2 regions of the Arthrobacter sorbitolis genome follow, and region 1 is predicted to be linked to the other one. Evidence: riboswitches for the same ligand, from Rfam matches in the RefSeq annotation. Region 1 holds a riboswitch; the other holds the start of a gene.
What was found. Region 1 has a riboswitch for cyclic di-GMP ahead of ACX80K_RS04800 (glycoside hydrolase family 26 protein). Riboswitches for the same ligand answer to the same signal wherever they lie in the genome.

Region 1 (7,266 bases):
GGGGCGCTCCCGATCCACGCCGCGAAGTCCGCCACCCCCGACGCCGCTCCGGGCGCTGCCGGATCGGCGAGGACGTAGATGCGCCAGCGCCCGTCGGCCGTCGCATGGTGGCCGAGGTGCATCGGGACGCCGTCGCATACGCGGACCACCGGCGCGGACTTGAACCGCTTGCCGATCGGGAATCCGGCGGCGAGATCCTGGTGGGTGGCCTCGGCGACGAGGAGGGAGGGCGCGTACTGGGTCCTGAAGCCCGCGGGGAACTCGGCGGTGCTGACGTAGAAGTCCTCGAGTTCGGACGAGTCGGCGAAGTCCTCCGGTTTCCGCGCCATGAGCGCGGACCACTCCTTGTCGAACTCGATGAGGTCCTTCGCGACCACCTGACGCTCCGCGGAGTAGGTCGCGAGGAGGGCCTCGGGGCTGCGTCCCTCGAGGACATGCCCGAGCTTCCAGCCGAGGTTGAAGCCGTCCTGCATCGAGACGTTCATGCCCTGGCCGGCCTTGGCGCTGTGGGTGTGGCAGGCGTCCCCGGTGATGAAGACCCGTGGTGTGCGCGTTCCGATGTCCTCGGGCAGGACGTCGTCGAACCGGTCGGTGAGGCGGTGGCCCACCTCGTACACGCTGTGCCAGGCGACGTTGCGCACGTCGAGGGTGTACGGGCTGAGGATCGTGTTGGCCTTCGCGACGATCTGCTCGATCGTGGTGCTGCGGACGGCACCCTTGGTCGCGGGGTCCACCTCGCCGAGGTCCACGTACATGCGGAACAGGTGGCCTCCTTCACGCGGGATGAGGAGGATGCTGCCGCCCGTACCGGACTGGATGGCGCACTTGCGGCGGATGTCGGGGAAGTCGGTGACGGCGACGGCGTCCATGACACCCCACGCATGGTTGGCCTGGTTGCCCGCGAGGCTGCAGCCGATGGCCTGGCGGACCCTGCTGCGGGCGCCGTCGGCCCCGACCACGTACTTCGCGTGGACCGTGCGCTCCTCGCCCGCAGGCTCCCCCGCGGTCCGCACCAGCGTGACCGTCACGGGGAACTCGCGGTCGTCGTCGACATCGAGCCCTGCGAATTCGTAGCCGTAGTCGGGTTCCATGCGCGTGGGCGCGTTCTTCATGAACTCGGCGAAGTAGTCGAGGACGCGGGCCTGGTTGACGATCAGGTGGGGGAACTCGCTGATGCCGGTCGGGTCGTCCTCGGGACGTGCCGTGCGGACGATGCGGGAGGGGTCCGCGGGGTCCGGCTTCCAGAAGGCCATCTCGACGATCCGGTAGGCCTCCTCGGTGATGCGCTCGGCGAAGCCGAAGGCCTGGAACGTCTCGACGCTGCGGGCCTGGATGCCGTCGGCCTGACCGATGGGGAGCCTGCCCGGGCGGCGTTCGACGATCCGCGTGGTGATGCCGGGGAACTGCGAGAGCTGCGCGGCGGTGATCATCCCGGCAGGCCCGGTGCCGATGATCAGGACGTCGACCTCGTCGGGGAGCTCCTGCGGCCGGTCGAGCCCGACGCCTGCTGCGGGCTGGATCCGGGGGTCACCCGAGACGTAACCGTGGTGGTGGAATTGCACGGACTGTCCTCACTTCGTCGTGGTCGTGCCGCTGCTGCAGTGTTCGATAATCGAACACGTCGTTCTATTATCGTGACGCCGATGCTAGTCCTCACCGGGGCAGTACTCAAGGGGACCCGGTCCTGCAGGAATCCTGCCGGTATCCTTCGCGGTTCCGCCGGTCCTCGCGACAGCCGTGAGGCAGGATGGAAAGGCCCGGCTCCTAGCCGGTCCGCTCCGGGCGACCGCCCGGAGGCAAGGGCAAACCCGGTGCGAGCTGGGGACGCAAAGCCACGGGACCCTCCGGGTCAGCCGGGCTACCGACCCAGTGGAGGCGTCCGTCATGGTCCCAGCCCCGTCCCTGTCCCCGTTCGAAGCGCCGCCCGCAGCAGCACCGACGGCCCGTCGCGGTTCCGTCCTGCGCCTCCTCCTGCTGGTGTGCGCAGTCGCCCTCTTCTCGGCAGGCGGTCTACCCGCAGCACAGGCCGCGGCGTCGATCAGCCTCAGCAGCACGACGGGACCGGCAGGGACATCCGTGACGGTCACCGGCGTAGGGTTCCCCAAGAACACCCGCGGGTCGCTCACGAACGGGACCTCCGCCACGGCGATCAGCACCAACGGGAAGGGTTCCTTCCTCTCCTCGGTCGTCATCCCGCCGGGGTCCTCCGTCACCATCACCGCGACCGCAGGTGCGGCAACGGCGTCGTCCGTCTTCACCGTCGTGGCCCCCGCGCCTGCGCCGGGTGCGCCGGCGTCGACGAAGGGCATCAGGTTCGGCGTCGGCACCGAGGGCGGACCGGCAGCGGGTGCGGAACTCGACGAGGTGACGACCCTTGCCGGAGAAGCGCCGTCCCTGGTGCTGTCGTACAAGGACTTCAACCAGGTGCCTCCCCTTGCCGAACTGGATGCGGCACGCGCACGGGGAGCGGAGACGCTGCTGACTTGGGAACCCTGGTCCTGGGGAGGCGGCACTGACCAGCCCGCCTACTCCCTCGACCGCATCACGGCCGGCGACTTCGATGCCTACCTCCGCCAGTGGGGATCGGCCCTCGGGCAGTGGGGCCAGCCGGTGTACCTGCGGTTCGGACACGAGATGAACGGGGACTGGTACCCGTGGGCCGAGGGCATCAACGGCAACGGCGCCGGCGACTACATCGCCGCGTACCGTCACGTCCACGACGTCGTCGCCTCGACCGGGGCCACCAACATCCGCTGGGTCTGGAACCCGAACGTCCCCTACTGGGGGTCCACACCGCTCCCGGGGCTGTACCCGGGTGCCGACTACGTCGACGTGGCAGCGCTCGACGGCTACAACTGGGGGACCTCCCAGGCCTGGAGCACGTGGCAGGAACCCCAGGCCCTGTTCGGGGAGGGGTTGTCGCAGGTGCGGCAGCTGGCACCGGGGAAACCGGTCATGATCGCCGAGACCTCGTCCTCCGAGGTGGGCGGTTCGAAGGCGGCCTGGAACACGACCCTCTTCCAGTACCTCTCGGCACAACCCGACGTGATGGCCCTGATCTGGTTCCACATCGACAAGGAGGCCGATTGGCGCATCAACAGCAGCGATGCCTCGACCAGCGCCTTCCGGGCCGCTCTCGCCGGACGACGCTGATCCCCTGCCGGTGGAGCCCCCGGCTCCGCCCGCTCCACGGGCAGGGGCCTAGTCCAGGGGTTCCCCGCAGTCCGCCGGCCCCTCGGCGAAGCGGTACCAGTCCGGCAACGCGGCGGTGAACTCGGTCCGGACGGCGTCGTCCTCCACCACCGTCCAGTCCACGGCGGCGCCGACCTCGGGTTCCACCTTGTTCCACTCGAACCAGTTCACCATCGCCAGTTGCGGGAACCGTTCCTGGACCTCGGGATCGAAGACCTGCTCCCACCAGGCGCGCTTGATGTTCAGGGCCCGCAGGCCACCGATGTCGTCCCTGACGAGCGCCGCCGTCTCCGGGATGGCCACCGGCTTGCCGTGACCTCCGGCGTAGTCGGCGTAGAAGTCCGGCAGCATCGAGTCGTCGCCGTTCTTCCCGTCGTACTGCCCGGTCAACTGGTCGATGAACTTGCCCTCCTCGGGCATCTCGCTCTCGCCCCAGGGATAGGTGCTGCCCCAGTGATACAGCGACATGCCCACCCAGTCGACGGCGTCGTCGCCCGGATAGTACGGCGCGTAGGGGTCGTCGTCGGGCGTCAGGACCCCGTCACCGGTGGTGTCCAGCTCCGGGAACCCGGCCATGCCGGGCAGCGCTTCGTGCACGCCTCCCGAGAAGGGGTACCCCCCTCCGTAGTTCGGCGCCCACATCATCGCCGATCCGGGCGCGTCCCGGTGCACCGCGTCGGCAACACGCCTGAAGGCGGCGATGTACTCCGACGGCTGCTGACCCCAGGGATACCAGGAGCCGTTCATCTCGTGGGCGAAGCGGACGACGACCGGCACTCCGTCGGTATTGAACCGCGCGAGCATGGCTGCGAGCTCGACCGCCCGCTCGTCGGTGACCGCGGCCAGGCCCTCCATCGGCTCGAGCGTCAGCAGCAGCATCCCGCCCTCCTGCCGCACCTGCTCCGCGGCGGAAGCGAGGAGGCCGGGGTCTTCCTGACCGAGCGGGAAGTCGGCGAAGGTGACGGCCACAGCAGGGCGCCGACCCAGCTTCTCCGAGTACTCGGCGAGGGTTTCCCTGCCCCACTCGAGGTTCACGCCCATCAGCGTCCCGTCCGCCGGGGCGAGCATGCCGCCCTCGAGGGGTTCGCAGGGCTCCGCAGCGGGGTTGATGTTGCAGGCGCACAGGGAGAGGAGAAGGAGCGCGGGGAGGATCCGCGCGAGAGGTGAGACCACACCGTTCAATCTACTACCGGCATTCCCCGCCGGCCGGGACCTGATGCGGCCGGCGGGGCCGGCGGCTCGATCGCCCTCCGATACTCAGGTTCTCCCCAGTTTCCTAGGTGATCCGGAGTCCTCCCCGTACGTTGACAGCATCAGCGAAGGGGGTTCCGATCACGGACCACGCTGACACGTCGGTCTCCACATCGGTCTCGAACCTAAGGTCTCTCCCATGAAAAACCCCTCTGCGCGGATGCGCACCATCGCGGCGTTCGGCGCCGCCCCCCTCGCCGTCCTGCTGGCCGGAGGCATGGTCTGGCAGGGCTCCCAGGCTGCCTTCACGGCGTCGACCCGCAATGCCGGGAACTCCTGGAGTACCGGCAACGTGGTCCTCAACGACGACGACCTCGGTGCTGCCGCCTTCACGATCGAGAACATCGTCCCCAACCAGACCGGCCAGAAGTGCATCGTCGTGACCTCGCAGTCCAACGTCGCGGGTGAGGTGCGTGCCTATACCCAGAACCTGATCACCGCCCGCGGGATGGAGAACCGGATCTACCTCGACCTCGAGCAGGGCACGGGTGGTTCCTTCAACAACTGTTCCGGCTTCACCCCCACGGCCAACACCGTTCCCGAACTCCCCCTGTCCACGCTTGCGCGGGAGAACAGGGACTTCCTCACCGGCGGTTCCGTCTGGCAGACGGCGGGGACACCCGGTGAGACGCAGAGCTACCGTGCGACCTGGAGATTCGACATCACGGGGATGAGCCAGGACGAGGTCAACGCGCTGCAGGGAGCCAGGGTCGGGATCGACCTGGTCTGGGAGCTCCAGTCGGACGACGCCGCGCCGGCACCAGCAGCCCGCTGATCCGGCGCCGACGGCGGTAGCGACCTGATGAGCCGGGAGGAACTCGGGCCTGCCCCGGGAGCCTCCCGGCCGGGCGCCCTGCTCTCCGCAGACGGCTGGGTGCCCTTCGTCGCCTCCTTCCTCTCCCGGCTGTACCTGGGGCTGGTCTTCAGCCTGGCCCTGATCGCGTTGCTGCCGCACCTCCTGGGCTGGCACGGCACCGTCGTCCAGAGCGGATCGATGGAACCGCACATCAGCGCCGGCGACGTCGTCCTCGCGGGCACACTGGACGACGGCGCCCCCGTCCCCCTCGGGACGGTCGTGGAGTTCACGAGCCCCGCTTCGGCCGAGCCCAGCGGTGTGGAGAAGACCCGCCTGCACCGGATCGTCGCCGGCAATCCCGACGGCACCTTCGTCACCGCCGGGGATGCGAACACCGACAACGACAGCACGCCGCTGGCGCGGGAACAGATCACCGGCCAGGCGCGGCTCCTGATCCCGATGATCGGACTACCCGGCCTCTGGCTGGCCCACCACGATCTCCCGTCACTGGCACTGTGGTCGGTGGGGACGCTCCTCGCCATCGCGATCAGTGTCTTCACCACCCGCACCAGGACCAGGGACGGGAAGGGAACGAGCACCGGCGGGGACGATCCGGGCAACGACGGACATCGACCGCCGGTCGGCGCTTCTCCGCGGACCGGGATGCGGACCGGGATGCGGACCGGGGCCGCCCTGGGCATCGTGGCGGCCCTGATCGGCCTCGCATCGGTGGGCCCGAGCGCGTTCTCCTCGGCGGCGTTCACGGCGAGTGCCGCCAACACCTCGAACACCTTCGCTGCGGCGGCCGACTGGACGCCCCCCACGGTTACGCTCGCGAATCCCGGTGCATCGGTCCAGGCGGTCGTCGTGCTGACCGCCGACGCCTCCGACGCCCAGTCGGGCATCCGGATCGTCCGCATCGACTACGCCTCCGCCGGGACGACCGCGTGGACGCCGATCTGCACAGCAACCACGCCGCCCTACACGTGCTCGTGGAACACCGGGGGGATACCCGATGGTGCCTACACCCTCCGGGCGGTGGCGACCAACGGCATCGACCTCACGACCACGTCCTCCGAGGTCGCAACCAGGGTGGCCAACGCCTTCACGGTCGTGCTGGCGGATCCCGGCGAGGTCCAGCGTGGAACCGTCATCCTGGCGACCGCCCTGTCCGGCTCGGGCACGAGGAACTACTCGGTCCGGGTGGAGTACTCACCGGCAGGAGCCGACCGATGGAGCGCCCTGTGCACGAACCTCGTCGCACCCTACGACTGCGCCTGGAACACGACCGGCTTCGCGAACGACTACTACGACCTGCGCGCCGTCGCCACCTCGGGGAACACCACCGTCCACTCCGAGACCCTCTCCGACATCCTGACGGACAACTCCCCGCCCTCGGTCAGCGTCGCCGACCCCGGTACACCCCTGAGCGGGACGAGGACCCTCACCGCGACCGCCGTCGACGCCCATTCGGGGATCGCCCAGACCCAGATCCAGTACGCCCGCTCCGGCACGACGACCTGGACGACCGTCTGCGCCGTCGACACGGCTCCCTACTCCTGCCGGCTCGACACCACCACCCTCCCCTACGGCACCTACGGCTTCCGCGCCATCGCCACCGATGCCGCCGGGAACAGCACCGTCTCCGCCGTCGTGCCCAACCGCCTGGTGGACAACACCATCGCCTCGGTCTCGGTCGAGGACCCCGGGGCCTACCTGACCGGAACGGCCAGGCTCACCGCCTCGGCGAACTCGACCGCGGGTATCAGCCGGGTCCGGATCCAGACCGCTCCCGCGGGAACCGCCACCTGGACGACCCGCTGCACCCTCGTCGCCGCCCCGTACAGCTGCGACTGGGACACCCGCTCGGTCGTCGACGGCCTGTACGACCTCCGCGCGGTCCTCACGGACACCGCGGGGCGGGAGACGATCTCCGCCGTCGTGGCCCAGCGCCGGGTGGACAACAGTCCGCTGCGCGGGACCGACATCCAGACCACCAGCACGGCGAACACACCGGGAACAGCAGG
Region 2 (7,266 bases), 190 kb from region 1:
CGGCCGGGCTCGTCCGGTAGAACTTCCGCGGACGGGACTCGGCAGTGTTCCACTCGCTCGTCAGCAGTCCCTGTTTCTCCAGGCGCCGCAGGAGTGGATAGAGCGTGTTCCCGTCGACCTGGATGTCCAAAACGTCGAGGGACTCGAGGAGCGAGTACCCGTAGTCGGGGGTGCGCAGCCGCGTGAGGCAGGCCAGGACGACCGTCCCGCGCCGTAACTCCTGCAGGTGTCCGGCAATCAGGTCCTCGTCGGGTTTCATGCGGAAATAATACTGTGCGTTACACACCATAGCAAGAGGCACAGCAATGGGAGCCACGAGCGATGGGAACCGTCCCCCCGCACCGTCTACCCTCTGTCACATCGATCCAGGAGGCATTCATGGACACCGACACGCCGACCGGGAGCTCTCCCCGGGTTCCAGCGCCGCCGCGCGCCATCCCGGCGGGAGAGCTCGCACTGCCCGGCAGCAGGACACGCCGGTTCGACGGCGGCGCCTTCGGTTCCGCCGCCTCCTACTTCGCGGTGGACAACGACCCCGGGGACACCGTCGCCCTGCACCGGCATCCGTACACCGAGACGTGGGTGGTCCTCGAGGGCCACGTGCGGTTCACGGTCGGCACCGCGGGAGTCGCCGGGGCGCCCGGCGATACCGTCGTCGCGCCTGCCGAGGTCTGGCACGGCTTCACGAACGACGGCGACGGTCCGCTGCGGATGATGTGCATCCACGCTTCGCCGCGCATCATCCAGGAGTGGAAGGACGACGACGGACCCGCGTAGCCCTGCCCGGCCCTGCCTGCCCGGACCGTCAGGGACGCAGGGTGCGATACTGGGCGGCATGGACCTCGAACAGTGGTGGAGCGGCGTCACGCCGGAGACCCGGGACTGGCTGATCGCCCACAACGGAGAGGCGCTGACCCCCGAGGTCGTGGCGGACATCAGCGCTGCGGGCGGCCTCGTGGCCTCCGACTCCTGGTGGATGGGTGCGCGCGGACCCGACGGCCTGTTCCTGTCGGACGCCGCGACCGACTGGATCGAGGAGCGGGCGAACGGCGAGGAGTAGTGGTATCTCAGCGCCGCCCGGGGCCGGCAGCCTCGATGTGGTCGCCGGCCTCGACGGTGCCGTCCGACGACGCGATCTGCAGGGCCGCGCCGGCGGGGACTGCGCGTTCCCCCGTTCACGTCCAGGACGCCGTTGCCGTCGCCCGACGGCCCGTTCACGACATCAGTGCCGCCGGTGACGCTCGCATCGCCGGCGGAGTCCACCCCGTCGCCCTCGGAACGGATGGTCAGGGTCCACCCGGTCACGGTGATCGGGCCCCGGACGCACCGGGAAGCGGCGGTTCAGGCGCGGCCTGGAGCCGCACGCCGCCGGTCACCGAAGTGTCAGTAGGGGTTGCTACTATCGTCGGGCGGGCAACCGCTCGTCGATAAAGGCAAACCCGGTGCGAACCGGGGACGCAAAGCCACGGGACCCACGCGGTCAGCCGGGCCGCCGAAGAGAACAGGTCCACGGAGTATGGCTCGGACAACCCAATTCAATATCGCTCCTGAACCGATCGGATGCCGTGCCCGCGGGCTCGCGTCAGCCGACGTGCGAAGCCACCGCGGGACTTGCCGGCATGAGTAGCTCAGCTTCCGGTGAGCTGCGGGCCGCCGTCGTCATCGAGGACGACCTCGATATCCGCAATCTGGTCTCGGCCATCCTCGCGCAGGGAGGCTTCCAGGTCACCGGGGCTGCCACCGGACGGGAAGGCGTCGACGTCGTCCGCCAGGAACACCCGACCGTCGTGACCCTCGACATCGGCCTACCCGACATCGACGGGTACGAGGTGCTGCGGCGGATCCGCTCCACCACCGACTGCTACGTGATCGTCCTGAGCGGCCGCGACGACGAGCTCGATATCCTGACCGCCCTCCAGGCCGGCGCCGACGACTACGTCCTGAAGCCGTTCCGCCCCCGCGAACTGCGGGCCCGTATCGACGCGATGCTCCGCAGGCCCCGGGCCGAGCAGGTGGCGCAGCACCCGTCGGCGCAGTCCGCCGCGCCCGCCGCTGCCCCCGTCCGCATCGACGACGATCCGCGGGAACTGTCCGACACCCTCCTGCGCAACGGCATCCTCGTCGTGGACGGTGAGGCCCGCACCGCGAGCTGCGCCGGTGTCGAGCTGCCGCTCACGAAGACCGAGTTCAACCTCCTGCACGAACTGATGAGGAGCAACGGTGCCGTGCGGACCAAGGAGGAGCTGGTGCGTGTGTCGCGGGGCCGGGACTACCGCGGCTACAACTTCGTGAGCCGCACGGACGAGCGGGCCATCGAGGTGCACATCGCCAATCTCCGCCAGAAGCTCGCGCGGACGAAGGGGGATCCTGACGTGATCGTCACCGTGCGCGGGGTCGGGTTCCGGATCGTGCCGGGGAGCACCTCGCGCTGAACCGGCCTCAGGGGCGTTCGGGGTGGATGTCCCGGAGTTCGCCGACGGTCGCGGCAGCGCAGGCTCGCAGCAACGCCACGGTACGCCGGGCGCCGTCGAGGTTCCCGGCCACGATCAGGCGGTGGGTCGCGCGTCCTGCCTGGACGAGGCGCAGGGCGCCCACCATCGATGACGACGCGGTCACGCTCAGGACGGCGTCCTCGGCGCCGCGGGAATCCCCCTCCGCGAGCCGGAGGTCCAGCCGGTCGATCTTCCCTGCCAGCCCGGCACAGAAATCGCGGGCGAACCGGTGCACGGCGGCGGGGTCCGAGAAATCACGCTCCATCTCCTGCAGGACGCGCGGGTCGAGGATGTCCATCGCCTTCCCCGACGCGTCCGGGACGTCGGCGTCGCCCCCGAGGGGCGCGACGCCACGCTCCTGGTGCTGGCCAGGGGTAGGCGGGACGGAATGGATGGGCACAGTCCAAGGGTAGTGACCCGCGCCCCGTCCGGAGCAGTGCCTCGATGTTCTTGCGCAAAGCTTGCGGAAGGATGCCGGCCCGTGGTCATGCAGCTCCCGTCGGCGGTGCCGGCCCTGCTTCCGGGGCGGGTGAGTGTCGGTCGCGCGGGCCTTGACCCCCGGGACTAGGCCGTCAGGTCCTTCAATCCTGCCCCCGCCGAGGCCCGCCACTCGGCCCTGTAATCGGCGTGGCCAGCCCACGGGCGGGCGAGCAGTCGGAGGACGGACGTGCTGCTGCGCGTGTCGAGCTCCATGACGGCGTAGCGGAGGAGCTCACGCTTGCCCTCGCATTCCGCGAGGACGCGCTGGGGGTCGTACCAGCCCCCGACCCCCCACACTTCCTCCGGGAGGCTGCCCCTGCGGGCCGCATTCTCGTCCTCGGTGATGCGTGCGTCCAGAAAAGCGGCGATGTCGTCCATACGTAGAGGGTAGCGAGCTTCGCGCGTATAAGCGCCACGCCACGGACATCTAAAATTTCCCGGTGCCGCCTGCCGGCGCCGGGGCCTACGCGTGTTCCCCTGCGGCGTGGCCCGCCGGGGAGAGCGGCCGGGCGAGCGGCAGGTCCACCCGGAACTGCGTGCGACCGGGCTCGCTGCTCACGCTGATCGCCCCGCCGTTGGCCTCCGCGAGCGCCCGGACGATGGCGAGTCCCAGCCCGGTGCTGCCGGCGTTCGCCGAGCGGGCGGCGTCGGCCCTGCTGAACCTCGTGAAGATGGTGTCGAGGAACGCGGGATCGATCCCCGGCCCGGAGTCGGTGACGGTGATGGTGGCCGTGCCGCCCGTGACGGCGAGTGCCGTGGCGATGGCAGTACCTGATGGGGTGTGTTTGTGGGCGTTGGAGAGCAGGTTGATGAGCACCTGCCGGACCTCCGCTTCGACGGCCCGCACCTCGACGGGCTCGTCGGGCAGGTCGAGGCTCCAGGAGTACCCGGGCGCTGCGACCCGGGCGTCGCTCGTCGTCTCGATCACGAGTTCGGTGAGGTCGACGTCAGTCGCCTCTCCGCGCTGGCCCTCGTCGAGGCGTGCGAGGAGCAGGAGGTCCTCGACGAGCGAGGACATGCGCCTCGATTCGCTGTCGACGCGTTCGAGAGCGGCCCGTCCTGACGGGCTGACGGTCTCGCTCATCAGGACCAGCTCGGTGTACCCGCGGATCGAGGTGAGGGGCGTCCGGAGCTCGTGGCTGGCGTCGGCCACGAACCGGCGGACCCTCAGCTCGCTCGCGTGGCGTTCCCGGAGGGCATCCGTGACGTGGTCGATCATCCCGTTGAGGGCCAGCCCGACGGTCCCGACCTCCGTGCCGGGCCGTGCGACGGCCGGAGGGACACGGACGGGGACGGCGACCTCCCCCGAGGAGAGGGGCAGCTGCGAGACGGAGGTCGCGACGGCGGACAGTTCCTCGAGCGGGCGCAGCGACCGGCGGATGATCACGGTCCCGGCGAGTCCGGTGAGCACCAGGCCTGCGAGGGAGAGGCCTGCGACGGTGATGTCGAGGGACACGAGCGTGCTGTCGCGCTCGGTCGTGGAGAGGCCCGTGACCAGGACGCCCCCGCCGACGTCACCGGAGCCGCCGGCGTCGTCGCCGACATCGCCGGGGAGGACCGCCGCGTCGACGCGGTAGTGGCCGGTGCTCAGGGTCAGTTCCTCGGGGCCCGCCACCGGGTCGAGACCCGCCAGCAGGTCGAGGTCCGCGGCGGTGAGGGGATCGGTGCTGCCGTCGTCCTGCACGAGGGCGGAACCCCGTACGTCGCCGTCGTCGAACACCGCGTTGAGGGTCCCTGGGCGCTGCCCGGCCGCGTTCTCAGGGTCGACGTCGCGCGACGGCCGCTGGTCGTCGCCGGGAGGGCGCCCGCCGGGGAACCCCGCCCGACCTGCGGCGGGGGTGAGGGCGTCGTCGAGCTGCCGCGTCAGGTAGCTGCTCATCGCGAGGTGGCTGAGCACACCGATCGCCATGCAGATCGTCGTGAGGAGGGCGAGCGTCGCGAGGATCAGCTTGGTCCGCAGGTGGAGCGGCCTGCGGCCTGCCACCGGGCGGGTCCGGGGCGTGCCGGGAGCTGTCACGGAGCCGCGGGCTTGAGGACGTACCCGGCGCCGCGCACCGTGTGGATCATGGGTGTGCGCCCGACGTCGATCTTCTTGCGGAGGTAGGAGATGTAGAGCTCGACGATGTTGGCCTGGCCGCCGAAGTCGTACTTCCACACGCTGTCGAGGATCTGAGACTTGCTGACCACGCGGCGCGGGTTCTCCATGAGGTAGCGCAGCAGCTCCCACTGGGTGGAGGTCAGGGCGATATCGTCGCCGCCTCGGGTGACCTCGCGGGTGTCGACGTTCATCACGAGGTCCCCGACGACCAGTTCTGCGGAGTCCGACGCCGCGACACCCGAGCGCTGGACGAGGCGGTGGAGGCGCAGCATCAGCTCCTCCATGCTGAAGGGCTTGGTGACGTAGTCGTCGCCGCCCGCGGACAGCCCGGAGATGCGGTCCTGCACGGCGTCCTTCGCGGTCAGGAACAGTGCGGGGACGTTCGGTGCGAAGGCGCGGATCTTCTTCAGCGCCTCGATACCGTCCACGCCCGGCATCATGACGTCGAGCACCAGGACGTCGGGGCGGAAGTCCCGCGCGGCGGACACCGCGGTGCGGCCGTCGTTCGCCGTCGTCACGCTCCAGCCGACCATGCGCAGGCCCATGCTGACGAGTTCCGCGAGGCTCGTCTCGTCGTCCACCACGAGTGCCCGGATGGGGCTGCCGTCGGGGTGCGCGAGGCGCGGCAGGTTGTCGGTCATGGAGTGGGAGGCGTCGGCCATCGGGTCTTCCTGGAAACGTCGGAGATCGTTCTGGGGAACCGGCGCGGGCCGGGCGGGCGTTGCGGTCCAGTATCCCCCACGGGGCGGACCGGCGGGACGGTCAGGCCCGCTGGGGCCCGGCGGCGCCCTGGTCGAGGGAGCCGCCCGTGTCCTGGCGGCGGACGACCGCCTGCTCGGCAGGCGCTATGGTCCCGACGACGACGGCGTGCGCTTCCGCCGCCGGAGCGGCCCCGGTGCCCGCTGGCGCGAACGCCGTCGTGCCGAGGACCGCGGCCAGCGCCATCGCGCCGAGCGCGGCCCGCAGGCCCCTGCGTCCGGGCGTGAGGTCGGGGGTGGGTCGGTAGCTGATCATGGTGTCCTCCTGGCGGATCGGGCGTTGTCCCTCCACTGTGCCGCCCGCACCTAGCGCGCTCCTTTCCGGGAGCTGTGCGGCTGCTGTGCAGGAAACTCCCAGCTTCCGCACGTCCTGCCACCCGGCGCGCACGGAGTGGGCGCGGTGGGCGCGGGGTGCCGCCGGACACCGCCGGGGCCGCCCCTGTGCCGGCACAGGCGCGCGGCACCCGCCCGGCGGGCTACCGCGGGGACGGAACCCTGCCCAGCTTCGACGGCCACCAGATCCTCGGCCCGATGTCGTAGGCCAGCGCGGGGATCAGCAGCGACCGCACCAGCACGGTGTCCAGCAGCACGCCGAAGGCCACGATGAAGGCGATCTGCGCGAGGAACAGCACCGGGATGACGCCGAGCGCCGCGAAGGTCGCGGCCAGCACCACGCCCGCGGAGGTGATGACCCCGCCGGTGACCCCCAGCCCGCGCAGGATCCCGGGCCGCGTGCCGATGCGCAGCGACTCCTCGCGCACCCGCGTCATGAGGAAGATGTTGTAGTCCACGCCCAGCGCCACGAGGAACACGAAGGCGAAGAGCGGCACCGACGCATCGGCGCCCTCGAACCCGAAGACGTTGTTGAAGACGAGCGCGGAGACACCCAGCGCCGTCGCGTTCGACAGCGCCACGCTGGCCACGAGGAGCACGGGCGCCAGGACCGAGCGCAGCAGGACGATGAGGACCACGAGGATGACCGCCAGGACGATCGGGATGATCTTCACGAGGTCGGCGAGCGCGGTGTCGTTCGTGTCGACCGCCACCGCCGTGACACCGCCCACGAGGGCATCCGGGCTGGCGTCGTCGAGCGCGGTCCGCAGTTCGCGCACCACGTCCTCGGCCTCCTCCGAGTCGGCCTGGTACGCGAGGGTCCCGCTGATGAGCACCCGCCCGTCCTCCACGACGGCGGCACCGCCCGGATCGGCGGTGAGCGTCGCCCCGGAGATGCCCTCCTGCCCGGCGACGACGTCGAGGGCCGCGTCCTGGTCCGCTTCCGGCGCGACGACGTAGACCGGGCTTCCGGACCCCGCGTCGAAGTGCCGGCCCAGCGCGTCCTGCCCGTCGACGGCGTTCGACGGCGTGAGGATCAGGGCCGACTGCGGGACGCCGCTGGCCTGCAGCTGCGTGAGCCCGAGCGCGCCGGCCACGAGGATGA

Region 2: another riboswitch for cyclic di-GMP. It lies ahead of ACX80K_RS05790 (response regulator transcription factor); the one in region 1 lies ahead of ACX80K_RS04800 (glycoside hydrolase family 26 protein).

The regions. Positions count from the first base shown of each region.
Region 1 covers NZ_JBTNDM010000002.1:45,497-52,762, reverse strand. The annotation lists gene ACX80K_RS04805 (FAD-binding monooxygenase) at 1-1,562, opposite strand, end outside; cyclic di-GMP riboswitch class I at 1,792-1,866, shown strand; gene ACX80K_RS04800 (glycoside hydrolase family 26 protein) at 1,885-3,153, shown strand; gene ACX80K_RS04795 (glycoside hydrolase family 26 protein) at 3,202-4,365, opposite strand; gene ACX80K_RS04790 (hypothetical protein) at 4,583-5,218, shown strand; gene ACX80K_RS04785 (Ig-like domain-containing protein) at 5,246-7,266, shown strand, end outside.
Region 2 covers NZ_JBTNDM010000002.1:236,366-243,631, reverse strand. The annotation lists gene ACX80K_RS05805 (PadR family transcriptional regulator) at 1-259, opposite strand, end outside; gene ACX80K_RS05800 (cupin domain-containing protein) at 379-777, shown strand; gene ACX80K_RS05795 (hypothetical protein) at 836-1,060, shown strand; cyclic di-GMP riboswitch class I at 1,423-1,497, shown strand; gene ACX80K_RS05790 (response regulator transcription factor) at 1,620-2,432, shown strand; gene ACX80K_RS05785 (hypothetical protein) at 2,440-2,892, opposite strand; gene ACX80K_RS05780 (DUF6221 family protein) at 3,057-3,350, opposite strand; gene ACX80K_RS05775 (sensor histidine kinase) at 3,436-4,956, opposite strand; gene ACX80K_RS05770 (response regulator transcription factor) at 4,986-5,732, opposite strand; gene ACX80K_RS05765 (hypothetical protein) at 5,833-6,084, opposite strand; gene ACX80K_RS05760 (MMPL family transporter) at 6,305-7,266, opposite strand, start outside.